DNA from 3 places in the Streptomyces sp. NPDC002306 genome. Region 1 is predicted to be linked to each of the others. Evidence: riboswitches for the same ligand, from Rfam matches in the RefSeq annotation. Region 1 holds a riboswitch; each other region holds the start of a gene.

Evidence for each region. Region 1 has a riboswitch for S-adenosylmethionine ahead of ACWCQK_RS12045 (aminotransferase class V-fold PLP-dependent enzyme). Riboswitches for the same ligand answer to the same signal wherever they lie in the genome.
Region 2: another riboswitch for S-adenosylmethionine. It lies ahead of ACWCQK_RS00930 (amino acid ABC transporter permease); the one in region 1 lies ahead of ACWCQK_RS12045 (aminotransferase class V-fold PLP-dependent enzyme).
Region 3: another riboswitch for S-adenosylmethionine. It lies ahead of thrC (threonine synthase); the one in region 1 lies ahead of ACWCQK_RS12045 (aminotransferase class V-fold PLP-dependent enzyme).

Annotation. Positions count from the first base shown of each region.
Region 1 is NZ_JBSFCK010000005.1:6,860-11,180, reverse strand. It holds gene ACWCQK_RS12055 (rhomboid family intramembrane serine protease) at 59-793, shown strand; gene ACWCQK_RS12050 (Lrp/AsnC family transcriptional regulator) at 790-1,071, shown strand; gene ACWCQK_RS12045 (aminotransferase class V-fold PLP-dependent enzyme) at 1,096-2,457, opposite strand; SAM riboswitch class IV at 2,638-2,754, opposite strand; gene trpD (anthranilate phosphoribosyltransferase) at 2,892-3,956, opposite strand; gene qcrB (cytochrome bc1 complex cytochrome b subunit) at 4,100-4,321, opposite strand, start outside.
Region 2 is NZ_JBSFCK010000001.1:210,630-214,950, forward strand. It holds gene ACWCQK_RS00920 (transporter substrate-binding domain-containing protein) at 1-90, opposite strand, end outside; gene ACWCQK_RS00925 (amino acid ABC transporter ATP-binding protein) at 188-982, opposite strand; gene ACWCQK_RS00930 (amino acid ABC transporter permease) at 979-1,956, opposite strand; SAM riboswitch class IV at 2,341-2,450, opposite strand; gene ACWCQK_RS00935 (glutathione S-transferase C-terminal domain-containing protein) at 2,518-3,423, opposite strand; gene ACWCQK_RS00940 (putative leader peptide) at 3,558-3,668, opposite strand; gene paaE (1,2-phenylacetyl-CoA epoxidase subunit PaaE) at 3,869-4,321, opposite strand, start outside.
Region 3 is NZ_JBSFCK010000008.1:127,404-131,724, forward strand. It holds gene ACWCQK_RS18225 (glucosyl-3-phosphoglycerate synthase) at 31-1,002, opposite strand; SAM riboswitch class I at 1,185-1,324, shown strand; gene thrC (threonine synthase) at 1,342-2,625, shown strand; gene ACWCQK_RS18235 (MoaD/ThiS family protein) at 2,622-2,897, shown strand; gene ACWCQK_RS18240 (cold-shock protein) at 3,328-3,534, shown strand; gene groL (chaperonin GroEL) at 3,906-4,321, shown strand, end outside.

The sequences.
Region 1 (4,321 bases):
CTCCACGGCGGCGAGGCGGTCTGTCTGAGTGCGTCCCGGTACGTCATGCTCTGTAGCCATGATCAGCAACTGGAACGGAACCGCGGTCAGAGCGTTCCGGAAACCGTCGGCGCCCGTGACGTACGGGCTGATCGCCCTGTGCTGCCTGGTCTTCCTGATCGGCCCGGCGTCGGGCTTCAACCCGGGATACGGCACCGGTGACGGGCTGGCGGCTGCCCAGCGAACGTATTTCCGGCACTGGGGCGTGGTCCCGGCCGACCTGTTCCAGAACGCCGCCGGACAGGCCCTGACACCCGTCACGGCCCTGTTCGTGCACGGCAGCTGGGTCCACCTGCTCGGCAACATGCTCTTTCTCTACGTCTTCGGCGCGATGACCGAGGAGCGGATGGGCCGGGTCGAGTTCACCTTGTTCTACGTCGGCTGCGGCTACCTCGCGCTGCTGGGGTACGCGGTGGCCAACGCCGGCTCCGAGCAGTCGCTGGTCGGCGCGTCCGGGGCGATCTCCGCGGTGCTCGGCGCGTTCCTGTTCCTGTTTCCCCGGGCCCGGGTGACCAGTCTCCTGCCGTTCCTGTTCTTCCTGCCGCTGCGCTTCCCGGCGTGGATCGTGCTGCCCTTCTGGGCCGCCCTGCAATGGGTGGCGGCGGGCCGGGCGACCGAGGGGCCCGGCGTGGCCTATCTGGCGCACCTGGTGGGCTTCGGCGCGGGCTTCCTCTACGCGTGGGTGCGATTCGGCCGTACGACTAGAGTGAGGGCCGCCCCAGCCCCGGCCCCCGAGGGAGAGACCCAGCCGTGATCACCGCGATCGTCCTGATCAAGACCAGCGTGGACCGGATCCCCGAGATCGCGGAGTCGATCGCCGCGCTGGAGTCCGTGAGCGAGGTCTTCTCGGTCACCGGCACCTACGACCTGATCGCGATGGTGCGGGTGCGCCAGCACGAGGATCTGGCGGAGGTCATCCCGGGCCGGATCAGCAAGATCCCCGGCGTGGAGGGCACGGACACGCACGTGGCCTTCCGGACGTACTCCCAGCACGACCTGGAGGCGGCGTTCGCGATCGGTCTCGACTCCTGACCACCGCCTCCCGGGACCGCGCGGTCAGGCCGCCGGGACGCAGCGGCCGTCCTCGGTCCGGTACCGCCACTTCGCGCCGTCCCTGACCAGCTCCCGCACCGCGGTCACGAACCGCTCCACGTGCTCGTCCGGCGTCCCCGCGCCGAAGCTCACCCGGATCGCGTTGAGGGACTTCTCGCCCGGCGCGGCCTCGGGGGCACCGCACTCGCCCTGGTCGCCGGGGTCGCCGCCCAGCAGGGTGCGCACCAGCGGGTGGGCGCAGAACAGACCGTCGCGGACGCCGATGCCGTACTCGGCGGAGAGCGCGGCGGCGAAGTGGGAGCTGTTCCAGCCCTCCACGACGAAGGAGATCACGCCCACACGCGGGGCGTCGTCGCCGAAGAGCGACAGGATCCGCACCTCCGGGACCTCGGCGAGGCCCGCCCGGACCGTGTCGATGAGGTGCCGCTCGCGGGCCACGAGGGTGTCGAAGCCGGCCTCGGTGAGGGCCTTGCAGGCGGAGGCGATCGCGTAGGCGCCGATCACGTTGGGCGAGCCCGCCTCGTGCCGGGCGGCGCCCTCGTGCCACTCCACGTCCACTGCCCCGTCCGCGCGCCGGGTCACCCGGCGGCTGGCGCCGCCACCCGCGAGGTACGGCTCGGCCGCGCGCAGCCAGTCGGCACGGCCGGCCAGGACGCCGGAGCCGAACGGGGCGTACAGCTTGTGGCCGGAGAAGGCGACCCAGTCGACGTCGAGGTCACGGACGGACACCGGGTGGTGCGGGGCGAGCTGGGCGGCGTCCAGGACGATGCGGGCGCCGTGCGCGTGGGCCACGGCCGCCAGTTCGCGCACGGGCCACAGCTCCCCGGTGACGTTCGAGGCGCCGGTGACACAGACCAGGGCCGGTCCGTGCGGGTCGCGGCCGGCGAGGGCGCGCTCCAGGCCCGCCACCGCCTGACCCGGGGTGCGGGGGGCGTCGAGGCAGGTGACCCGGGCGTTCTTCCAGGGCAGCAGCGAGGCGTGGTGCTCGGTCTCGAAGACGAAGACCTGGCAGTCGGCGGGCAGCGCGGCCGCCAGCAGGTTCAGGGAGTCGGTGGTCGACCGGGTGAAGACCACCTGGTCGTCGGTCCGGCAGCCGAGGAACTCCGCGACGGTCGCGCGGGCGTTCTCGAAGAGGTCCGTGGAGAGCTGGGAGAGGTAGCCGGCGCCGCGGTGGACGCTGCCGTAGTACGGCGCGTACGCCGCCACGTCGTCCCAGACGCGCTGGAGGGCGGGGGCGCTGGCCGCGTAGTCGAGCGCCGCGTAGGTGACTTCGCCGCCCGTGACCAGCGGGACGGTGACATCCCGCCCCAGAACGGGCATCTGGTGACAAATGGTCTGGTCGGCGGCAGCGGTGGGGACGGACATGGGTACTCCCGTGAGAAGCAAGGCGGAACCACCACGCGAGCCGCGCCGGGCGCGAGCGTGGGGAGGGTGAAAGGGGTACGCGGAGGCGGGGCTCTACGCCCTATCGCATTCGCTTGCTCACGGAAGGCTCCCTCGAGGACCAGGACCCCTGGTGCCGCGCTCGCTCAGGAGCGTTCGAGGGGTCCGCGCTTGCCGTGGACCTCGCTGCCCACGACCTGGTCTTCACCCGGGGCACCCCGCCACGGACGGAGGGTTGCCGGACAGTCGGCCGGGGCCTCATGACTGTCACTCATGACCTGGTTCACCATCCTGCCACACGGTCATCGACGCGCAAGGCGCGGTCCGAATCCTGGACCGCGCCTCGCGTCGCACCGGCCGGGGGTCAGGCGTTGCCGACCGATCGGGGGGTCAGGCGTTGCCGACCGATCGGGGGGTCAGGCGTTGCTGACGGCCACCCAGCGCTCCAGCGTCCGCTTGGCCGCGCCCGAGTCGATCGACTCGGCCGCGGCGGCCATGCCGGCCCGGATCTGCTCGGCCAGCGTCCCGGTGCCGGGCTCCAGCGCCACCAGCGCCGCCGCGGAGTTCAGCAGCACCGCGTCCCGCACCGGGCCCCTCTCGCCGTTCAGCAGCCGGCGCGCCACGTCCGCGTTGAACGACGCGTCGGCACCGCGCAGCGCCTCCACCGGCACCAGCTCGACACCGACATCGCGCGGGTCGAAAGTCTCCTCGGTCACCTTGCCGTCCCGGACGATCCACACCCGGGAGGTGGCCGTCGTGGTGAGCTCGTCGAGACCGTCGTCGCCGCGGAAGACCAGCGAGGAGTTGCCGCGCTCGGCGAAGACGCCGGCGATGATCGGCGCCACCCGCGGATCGGCCACCCCGACCGCCTGGGCCCGTACCTTCGCCGGGTTGGTCAGCGGACCGAGGAAGTTGAACACCGTCCGGATGCCCAACTGCCCGCGCGCCGCCGCCACATGACGCAACGCCGGATGGAACTTCACCGCGAAGCAGAAGGTGATCCCGGCCTCCTCGGCGACCTCCGCCACCCGCTTCGGCGTCAGTTCGAGATTGACCCCGAGCTTCTCCAGCACGTCCGAGGCACCCGACGCCGACGACGCCGCCCGGTTGCCGTGCTTGACGACCTTGGCGCCGGTGCCGGCGATGACGATGGAGGACATCGTGGAGATGTTCACCGTCTTCGCGCCGTCGCCGCCCGTGCCGACGATGTCGACGGTGGCGCCCGGCACGTGGATGACGTTCGCGTGTTCGTACATCGCCTGGACCAGGCCCGTGATCTCCTGGACGGTCTCGCCCTTGGCCCGCAGCGCCACCACGAACCCGGCGATCTGGGCGTCGGTCGCCTCGCCGCGCATGATCCGGTCCATGGCCCAGGCGGTGCTCTCCGCGCTCTGGTCACGGCCCTCCAGCAGACCGTTCAGTACCGCGGGCCAGGAACGGCCCGCCGCGATGTCGCCTCCAGCGGGGGTCACAGCGCTCATCAGCCGCTCCTGGTTCGTAGACGGTTCGCGGACGGTTCGCGGACCCGAAAAAGCTGGTTACACCCTATCCAGCGCCGGGCACCGCGAAGGGCCCCGCCCGGAGACCGGACGGGGCCCTTCTGTGCGCGTGGCGAGCGCAGCGATCAGTGGTGGCCGTGGCCGCTCGTGATCTCCTTGTACTCGTCGACGGTCGGCTTCGGGATCTGGCTGTCCTCGTCGAAGTACGCCTTGCTGAGCTTGGCGCGCAGCTTCTCGGAGCCCGTCACCTTGCGCTCGACACCGTTCTCGTCGACCGCGGGGCCGATCGCGAGCGGCTGGTACTGGTCGTGCGCGGTGATGGTGTGCAGCTGCTCCTGGCTGAGCGG
Region 2 (4,321 bases), on a different contig from region 1:
GCAGGCGGCGAGTCCGGTGGCGAGGGTGGCCGCGGCGGTCGCCGCGGTGATGCCACGGAGGAGGCTGCGTCGGGTGAAGTGGGCAGGCATGGCCGTCCTTTGTCGCTGAGGGGCGGAAGCTGATGAGGCAGGACTGAGGAGACGCAGGGGTGGTGCTGTGTGGGGGGAAGCCGGGGCCGAGGCGGGGTCAGAGCACCTTGCTGAGGAAGTCCCGTGTGCGCTCGTGCCGGGGCTTGTCGAGCACTTCGGAGGGCGGTCCCTGTTCGACGATCTTTCCGCCGTCGATGAAGACGACCCGGTCGGCGATCTCGCGGGCGAAGCCGACCTCGTGGGTGACGATCACCAGCGTGGTGCCGCTGGTCGCCAGATCCTTGATGACGGCGAGGACCTCGCCCACGAGTTCGGGGTCGAGCGCGGAGGTCGGCTCGTCGAAGAGAATCACGCCGGGACGCAGGGCGAGGGCGCGGGCGATGGCCACGCGCTGCTGCTGGCCACCGGACAGCTGACGCGGATAGGCGCCGGCCTTGTCGGCGAGGCCTACCCGGTCGAGCAGTTCGCGGGCCAGTGCCTGGGCGGCGGCCTTGCCGAGCTTCCCGGTCGCCACCGGCGCGGCGGCGACGTTGTCCAGCACGGTCAGATGCGGAAAGAGGTTGAAGTTCTGGAAGACGAAGCCGATACGGCCGCGTTGGGCCAGGATCGCGCGCTCGCTCAGCTCGCGCAGCCGTCCGCCGTGCCGACGGACGCCGATCGGTTCGCCGTTGAGGCTGACGTGGCCGATCTCCGGCTTCTCCAGGTGGTTGATGACCCGCAGCAGGGTCGACTTGCCGGAGCCGGACGGGCCGAGGATCACGGTGACCTCCCCGGGCCGTACGGTCAGGTCGACTCCGTCCAGCACCCGGTGGGTGCCGTACCACTTGTGCACGTCGTGCACCTCGACGGCGGCGGGCGCGGCCTCGGCGGTGGTGAGCGTCTCGGTGGTCATACGGCGGTCTCCCTGCGCGCACGGTCACGAAGGTCCCGCAGGCCGGTGCGCAGCTTCTGCAGCGGGGTCGGCGGCAGGGAGCGCGTGGCGCCCCGGGCGTAGTACCGCTCGACGTAGAACTGGACGACGGACACGAGGCTCGTGAGGATCAGGTACCAGACGGTGACGACCAGGAGCAGCGGCACGATGTCACCGGGGTAGGTGGAGCCCATGCTCTGCGCGGAGCCGAACAGGTCGAGCAGCGAGACGTAGAAGACCAGTGAGGTGCTCTTGATCAGGCCGATCAGCTGGTTGACGTAGTTCGGGGTGATGGAGCGCAGTGCCTGTGGGAAGACGATCCTGCGGAACTGGTAGCCCTTGGGCAGGCCGAGGGCCGAGGCGGCCTCGTGCTGGCCCTGGTCGACGGAGAGGATGCCGCCGCGCACCACCTCGGCGGCGTAGGCGGCCTCGTTCAGGCTCAGGCCGATGACGGCGACCACCATGTCGGTGGCGAGCCGGGACTCGTCGAAGGAGAAGAAGGCGGGGCCGAAGGGGACTCCGACGCTCAACGTCCGGTACAGGGCGGAGAAGTTGTACAGGAACAGCAGCACCACGATGAGCGGGATGGAGCGCAGCGCCCAGACGTAGGTCCAGCTGGCGGCGCGCAGCACCGGGCTCTTCGAGAGTCTGGCGAGGGCCAGCAGGATGCCGCCGAGGAGGCCCAGCACCGCGCTGTAGGCGGCCACTTCGAGGGTGATCAGCAGTCCGTCGAGGATCGTCGGGCGCAGGAACCAGTAGCCGAAGCGGTCCCACTGGTAGAAGGGATTGGTCACCAGGCCGTGGACGAACTGGGCGATCAGGACCAGGGCGACCGCGGTGGCGATCCACCGTCCGGGCCTGCGCAGTGACTGAACACGCTGTGCGGTGAGCTTTTCTGACGGAGTGTCGGTAATGGGTGCGGCGGCGAGGGTGACGGCGCCTGGGGGTTCGCTCATGAAGGGCTCCGGCGGGAGTCGGACACCCCGGTTCACGGCCGGCGTGGGCCTGCTCACGGCCGCGGCAGGGTGGCGGGAGCCACTCCGGGAGGCGTACGCGGGCACGGCGCACGGATGCGTGCGAAGAACCGGGGCGAGGCGGACAACGGCACACCGCGCGGGCGGTGTTCGTCAGGAACGCGAGGTCGGGGCGGTGTGCGGAGTCAGCCCCGACAGCGGGCACGGCCCGGTGCGGTACACAGTGCGCTGTTCACGCGGAGCAGGTCGACGGCGCGGTCGACGACGAGTGGGCGGGCGTACGGCCGTACGCAGCCCTGGGCACGGCGGGCGGCCGTCCTCACAGCTGCGTACATGTCCGTCACCGTCACTCTTCCGGCCCGTGGGGCCTCGCGCTTACCGAAACGTCATCCGGTCCGGTCGTCACCTGGGGCACCCCACCGCGGTGCGAGGGTTGCCGGTCAGCAAGCCAGGGCTTGTCGCTGACGCTCATGACCGATCTGGTCCGTATGTTAGGTCAGTCGCCCGAACGTATGTCAACGCCCGTCCACTTGGCGGACCGGTTCACGGCCGGTCGACCTGCGGCCGGGTGCCGCCGTGGCCCGCCGCGTGGGCGGCCCAGTCCAGGATCTGGACGGCCGATCCGGCGGCCTCCAGGCCGCGGCAGTGGGCGTGGTGGCGGCGGGCGATGCCGTCGAGGTCGAGGTGGGCGCCGAAGGCCGGGTGGGCGGCCAGGCGCCGGGCGTAGGCCCACAGGGCCGGGTGGCCGACGAGGCGGTGCACGGCGGCGGCGTCCAGGTGGTGCCGGTGCACGGTGTCCAGCCTGACCAGCGTCACCCACAACTCGACGTCGGCGGCGGTGAGTTCGTCGCCGACGAGCCAGGGCCGGCCGGAGAGGCGGCGGTCCAGCGTACCGAGCGCGCCGAGCAGGAGGTCGAGGGCGTCGGCACGCTCGGCCGCCCCGGCGTCGGCCTGTCCGGCGCGCTGCGCGGCCTCGTCGATCCCCTGCGCGCACAGCCGTCGCACGGTCTCGGTCTCCGCCTCGGTACCGCACGGGTACAGCGCGGGACGGCCGCCGCCGAAACCGCGCGCCAGGTCGCGCATGATGTCCGGGGCGTGGGTGCTGACGATCCGCCCCGACCAGCTGTCGCTGAGCACGGGCGCGAGGGCCGGTCCGGTGTAGTGGTGGGCGCTCGCCTCGTACAGCGGGCGCAGTGTGGCGTGGCCGCCGTCGGGACAGTCGGGGACCGCCGGCAGAAGCGTCACCGGACAGTCCTCGGCGAGGCCGAGCAGGCTGTGGGTGACGGCGATGCGCAGGCCGTCGGGACAGGCGGTGGACAGGTGCAGACGGTAGCGGCGGGGCACGGCGTAGTGCCCGCTGCGCGCGTCCCGGCCGATGCGGCCCCGGAAGGCGCGGGTGGACGGTACGGACCGGGCGGACGACACGGTGGCCTGAGGTGTGACGGACATGGCTCTCCCCTGGAGCGGGCGCGTGGACGTGGGCGCGGCGGAAGCGACGTCGGACGGGGAACGGGGTGCTCACCGGTACGGCCGGCGCGGGCCTCCTCGGCCGGGCGCCGTGGGTACGCCGGTGGTGGCCCGGCTCAGGTCAGGGGGCTGATGGCGCTGCACACCCGTTGCAGATCGATGTGCCGGCGGGAGGTCAGCAGAGGCGAACGGCCCACTCGCGCGGTGACCGGCCCAAGGCGCCTCATGTTTCCCTACCTGTTCACTAGGATTCCCCACTGGAGTGTCGATCCGCCCCGGGCCGCCGTCAAGAGGGTGTCCACGCAGCGGTCGGGAATCATCCGCGAGACCCCGCCGGTCCGCGTGCCGGGGCGCCTCGCCCGCGCCTCCGCCGTGGGGTCCGGGCCGCCGCGCGGAAAACGTCACGAAGCGGCGGCCCGGCGGGTGTTCAGCTGTCGTAGTCGACCGTCAGCTTCTCCGAGACCGGGAACGACTGGCACGTCAGGACGTAACCCGCGTCGATCTCGGCGCGCTCCAGCGCGAAGTTGCGGCGCATGTCCGCCTCGCCCTCGGTGACCAGCGCACGGCAGGTGCCGCACACCCCGCCCTTGCAGGCGAAGGGGAGGTCGGGGCGGGTCCGCTGGGCGCCGTCGAGGAGGGACCGCTCACGGGAGAGGGCGGAGGTGGTGGAGCGGCCGTCGAGGGTGATGGTGACCTGGCTGACCGGGCCGGACTCGATGGCGTCCTCGTGGTGGCGCACCTCGCGCACCGGTTCGTCGTCGGCGTAGAACAGCTCCTGGTGGACGCGGTCGCCGGGCACGCCGAGGCCGGCCAGCACCCGCTGGGCGTCGCGGACCATGCCGTGCGGGCCGCACAGCCACCAGTGGTCGGCGCCCGGCAC
Region 3 (4,321 bases), on a different contig from region 1:
ACCGCTGGTGACCGTCACTCCGCGCGCGCGTCACGCGACCTTCCGTGACGCGTACTCCGCGATCTCGGCCATGGGCGGACGCTCCTCCGTGTCCACGGAGTACGTGCGTGGCTCGAAGCCGTCGGGGCCCCGCTCGAACTGGGTGAGAGAGGGCCGGATCAGGTGGCCGCGGGCCATGCGCAGCTGTGCGGTGCGGTAGATCGCGGCGGCCATCCGGCCCAGCGCCTGCCCGTCCTGGTGCCGGTGCTTGCGCACCCCGACGTCCACCTGGGCCAGGGCGTCGAGACCCACCAGGTGCAGCGAGTCGACCAGCATGCCGAGCTCCACGCCGTAGCCGACGGGGAAGGGGAGCTGTTCCAGCAGGGAGCGGCGGGCGGCGTACTCGCCGCCGAGCGGCTGCACGAATCCGGCCAGCCGCGGCCAGTGCATGTTCAGCAGCGGGCGGGCCATCAGCTCGGTGACCCGGCCGCCCTGGCCGGCCGTACGGCCGGAGTCGAGCACGTCGGCCCCGGTGCCCAGCGGGCGGTCGTACATGGCCTTGACCAGGTCGATGCCGGGGTCGGTGAGCAGCGGCCCCACGATCCCGGAGACGAAGTCGGAGGAGAACTCCTTCAGGTCGGCGTCGATGAAACAGACGATGTCCCCACGGGTGACCAGGAGCGACCGCCAGAGCACCTCGCCCTTGCCCGGCACGGCCGGGACGCGGGGCAGGATGTCGTCGCGGTGGACGACCCGGGCGCCCGCGGCGGCGGCCACCGCGGAGGTGCGGTCGGTGGATCCCGAGTCGACGACGACGATCTCGTCGACGAGCGGGACCTGCTGCATGAGGTCGTGACGGATCACGGCGACGATGTCGCCGACCGTCTCCTCCTCGTTCAGCGCGGGCAGGACGACGGAGACCGACTGGCCCCTGGCGCGCTTCGCGGCGAGGATCTTGTGGAGCGGGCGATCGGTCACGGACCAGGAGCGTGTGCTCAGCCAGCGCTCGACTTCTTCCAGCACAGTGGCGGCTCCTTCTACGTTCTCGCGGCGGGAGGTGGTGCCTGTCGTGCCGACGGCTGACGGGCCCGGGCATCTCGCGGTTCGGACGGTTATCTCAACTGTCCTGGCCTTCGGTTACAGTCTTGAACAACGCGGATGACCATCGCATGTCCAGGGTGGCCCCGCCGTTCACAACTTCATACCGCTCATCCAGAGGGGCAGAGGGATACGGCCCGATGAAGCCCCGGCAACCCTCCAGTCGGTTCTCGTTCACGCGAGGCTCCCGGCTCGGGAAGGTGCCAAATCCGTCTCACGGCGAGGTGCGCCGTGAGGAAGATGAGGAGAAAGGGCCTCGCCTCCATGGCTGTGCAGACCGCTGCAAGCACCACCAACTCCGTCGATCTGGGCCCCGCCGCGGCGCTTTCCTGCCGCGAGTGCGGACACCGCGTGCCGCTCGGCCCGGTCTTCGCCTGCGAGGAGTGTTTCGGCCCGCTCGAGATCGCCTACGACTTCTCGGCCTACGACACCGAGGAGCTCCGCAAGCGCATCGAGGCGGGCCCCGCGAACATCTGGCGCTACGCCCCGCTGCTGCCCGTCCCGGCCGACGTGGCGACCAAGCCCAACATCAACCCCGGCTGGACCAAGCTCGTCCAGGCCGACAACCTGGCGCGCGAGCTCGGGGTGACCGGCGGGCTGTACGTGAAGGACGACTCCGGCAACCCGACGCACTCCTTCAAGGACCGGGTCGTCGCCCAGGCCCTGGAGGCCGCGCGCGCCTTCGGCTTCACCACCCTCTCCTGCTCCTCCACCGGCAACCTGGCCGGCGCGGTCGGCGCCGCCGCCGCGCGGGCCGGCCTGCGCTCCTGCGTCTTCATCCCGCACGACCTGGAGCAGGGCAAGATCGTCATGGCCGCGGTCTACGGCGGTGAACTCGTCGGCATCGAGGGCAACTACGACGACGTGAACCGCTTCTGCTCCGAGCTGATCGGCGACCCGGCCGGCGAGGGCTGGGGCTTCGTCAACGTCAACCTGCGGCCGTACTACGCGGAGGGCTCGAAGACCCTCGCGTACGAGATCTGCGAGCAGCTCGGCTGGCGGCTGCCCGACCAGCTGGTCGTCCCGATCGCCTCGGGCTCCCAGCTCACGAAGATCGACAAGGGGCTCCAGGAACTGATCAGGCTCGGGCTGGTCGAGGACCGGCCGTACAAGATCTTCGGCGCGCAGGCGGAGGGCTGCTCGCCGGTGTCCGTGGCGTACAAGGCCGGCCACGACGTGGTGCGGCCGCAGAAGCCGGACACCATCGCCAAGTCCCTCGCCATCGGCAACCCGGCCGACGGGCCGTACGTCCTCGACATCGCGCGCCGCACGGGCGGTGCCGTGGAGGACGTGACGGACGAGCAGATCGTGGACGCGATCAAGCTGCTGGCGCGGACCGAGGGGATCTTCGCGGAGACGGCGGGCGGGGTGACGGTGGGCGTGACGAAGAAGCTCATCGAGGCCGGCCTGCTCGACCCGACGAAGACGACCGTCGTGCTGAACACCGGCGACGGCCTGAAGACCCTGGACGCGGTGGCCGGCACCGGCCTCACCACGACGATCCGCCCGAACCTGGACTCCTTCCGAGAGGCTGGCCTCGCATCATGAGCGTCAACGTCCGCATCCCCACCATCCTGCGCACCTACACCGGCGGCCAGGCCGAGGTGAGCGCCGAGGGCGCGACCCTCGCCGAGGTCATCTCCGACCTGGAGAAGAACCACACCGGCATCGCGGGCCGCGTCCTGGACGACGAGGGCAAGCTGCGCCGGTTCGTCAACGTGTACGTGAACGACGACGACGTCCGCTTCGAGCAGGGCCTGGCGACCGCGACCCCGGACGGCGCGGGTGTCTCCATCATTCCGGCGGTCGCCGGAGGCTGATCATTACCATCGGTAACCGAGATTACCGAGAGTTCATCGAATTGCCCCCTCCGTGAGAGAAGCGGAGGGGGCAATTCAGTGTGGTTGAGCGCGGTACAGTTGGGGAAGCCGCCCCCGATTCCAGGGCGGGCGACCTTCGCAGCCCGCTGGACTGCCGATAAGAAGCAGCCAAAGTATGCAGGCCTTTTGCGCCTTTCGCTCCCTATGCCTGGCCCAACTTGCCCTGAAACCAGGCGAATTGTAGGTAGATTCCGGACCCGTCATGCCCGGATTTCTCGTCCGATTGACCTGTTGCAGACGGCAGTTGGACAGATACATTCAGCCGCGGTCGACGCGTTCCGGCGCACGCCCCCGGCCAATGGGGGGTGAGGTCTGACCCGGATTCGCGAAGTGCGGATCTGTGCAAGGGCCAGTAATAGGGGAGTTAGGCATGGCTCAGGGCACCGTCAAGTGGTTCAACGCGGAGAAGGGGTACGGCTTCATCGCGGTCGACGGTGGTGCGGACGTGTTCGTCCACTACAGCGCGATCCAGATGGACGGGTACCGCACCCTGGAAGAGGGCCAGCGGGTCGATTTCGAGATCTCGCAGGGTCAGAAGGGGCCGCAGGCGGACATGGTCCGCCTGGCGACCGGCTGAAGCACGCGCCGACTTACTGCAGCGACGTTCTTCTGTACTGCTCGAAGGGCTCGTATCCCACGGGGTGCGAGCCCTTCGGCCTGCCCGGGGTCCGCCGCGCGCGCCCCCGGATCACCGGCCCGCGCCGGCGTCCGTCCGTCACCCGACCGCCGCCTCCCGTCGTGCCTGCCGCGCGGGCGCACCTTGCACTCGGGCGGGGCGAGTGCTAATCATTGGCGTTAGCACTCTGAAGGTGAGAGTGATAACGAAGGACCGGTTCGGTGAGGCCCGCAGGCCAGGTGGTGCAAGGAACCACGGGGCAGGCAGGCCGTCCGTCGCGGGCGCCAGCGCGGTCCGGAGCAATCCACCCCAGTCCGGGAGGACCACTTCACATGGCCAAGATCATCGCGTTCGACGAGGAGGCACGGCGCGGTCTCGAGCGCGGGATGAACCAGCTCGCCGACGCCGTCAAGGTCACCCTTGGCCCCAAGGGCCGCAACGTCGTCCTCGAGAAGAAGTGGGGCGCCCCCACGATCACCAACGATGGTGTTTCCATCGCCAAGGAGATCGAGCTCGAGGACCCGTACGAGAAGATCGGCGCCGAGCTGGTCAAGGAAGTCGCCAAGAAGACGGACGACGTCGCCGGCGACGGTACGACCACCGCGACCGTGCTCGCCCAGGCGCTGGTCCGTGAGGGCCTGCGCAACGTGGCCGCCGGTGCCAACCCGATGGCCCTCAAGCGTGGTATCGAGAAGGCCGTCGAGGCCGTCTCCGGTGCCCTGCTGGAGCAGGCCAAGGATGTCGAGAC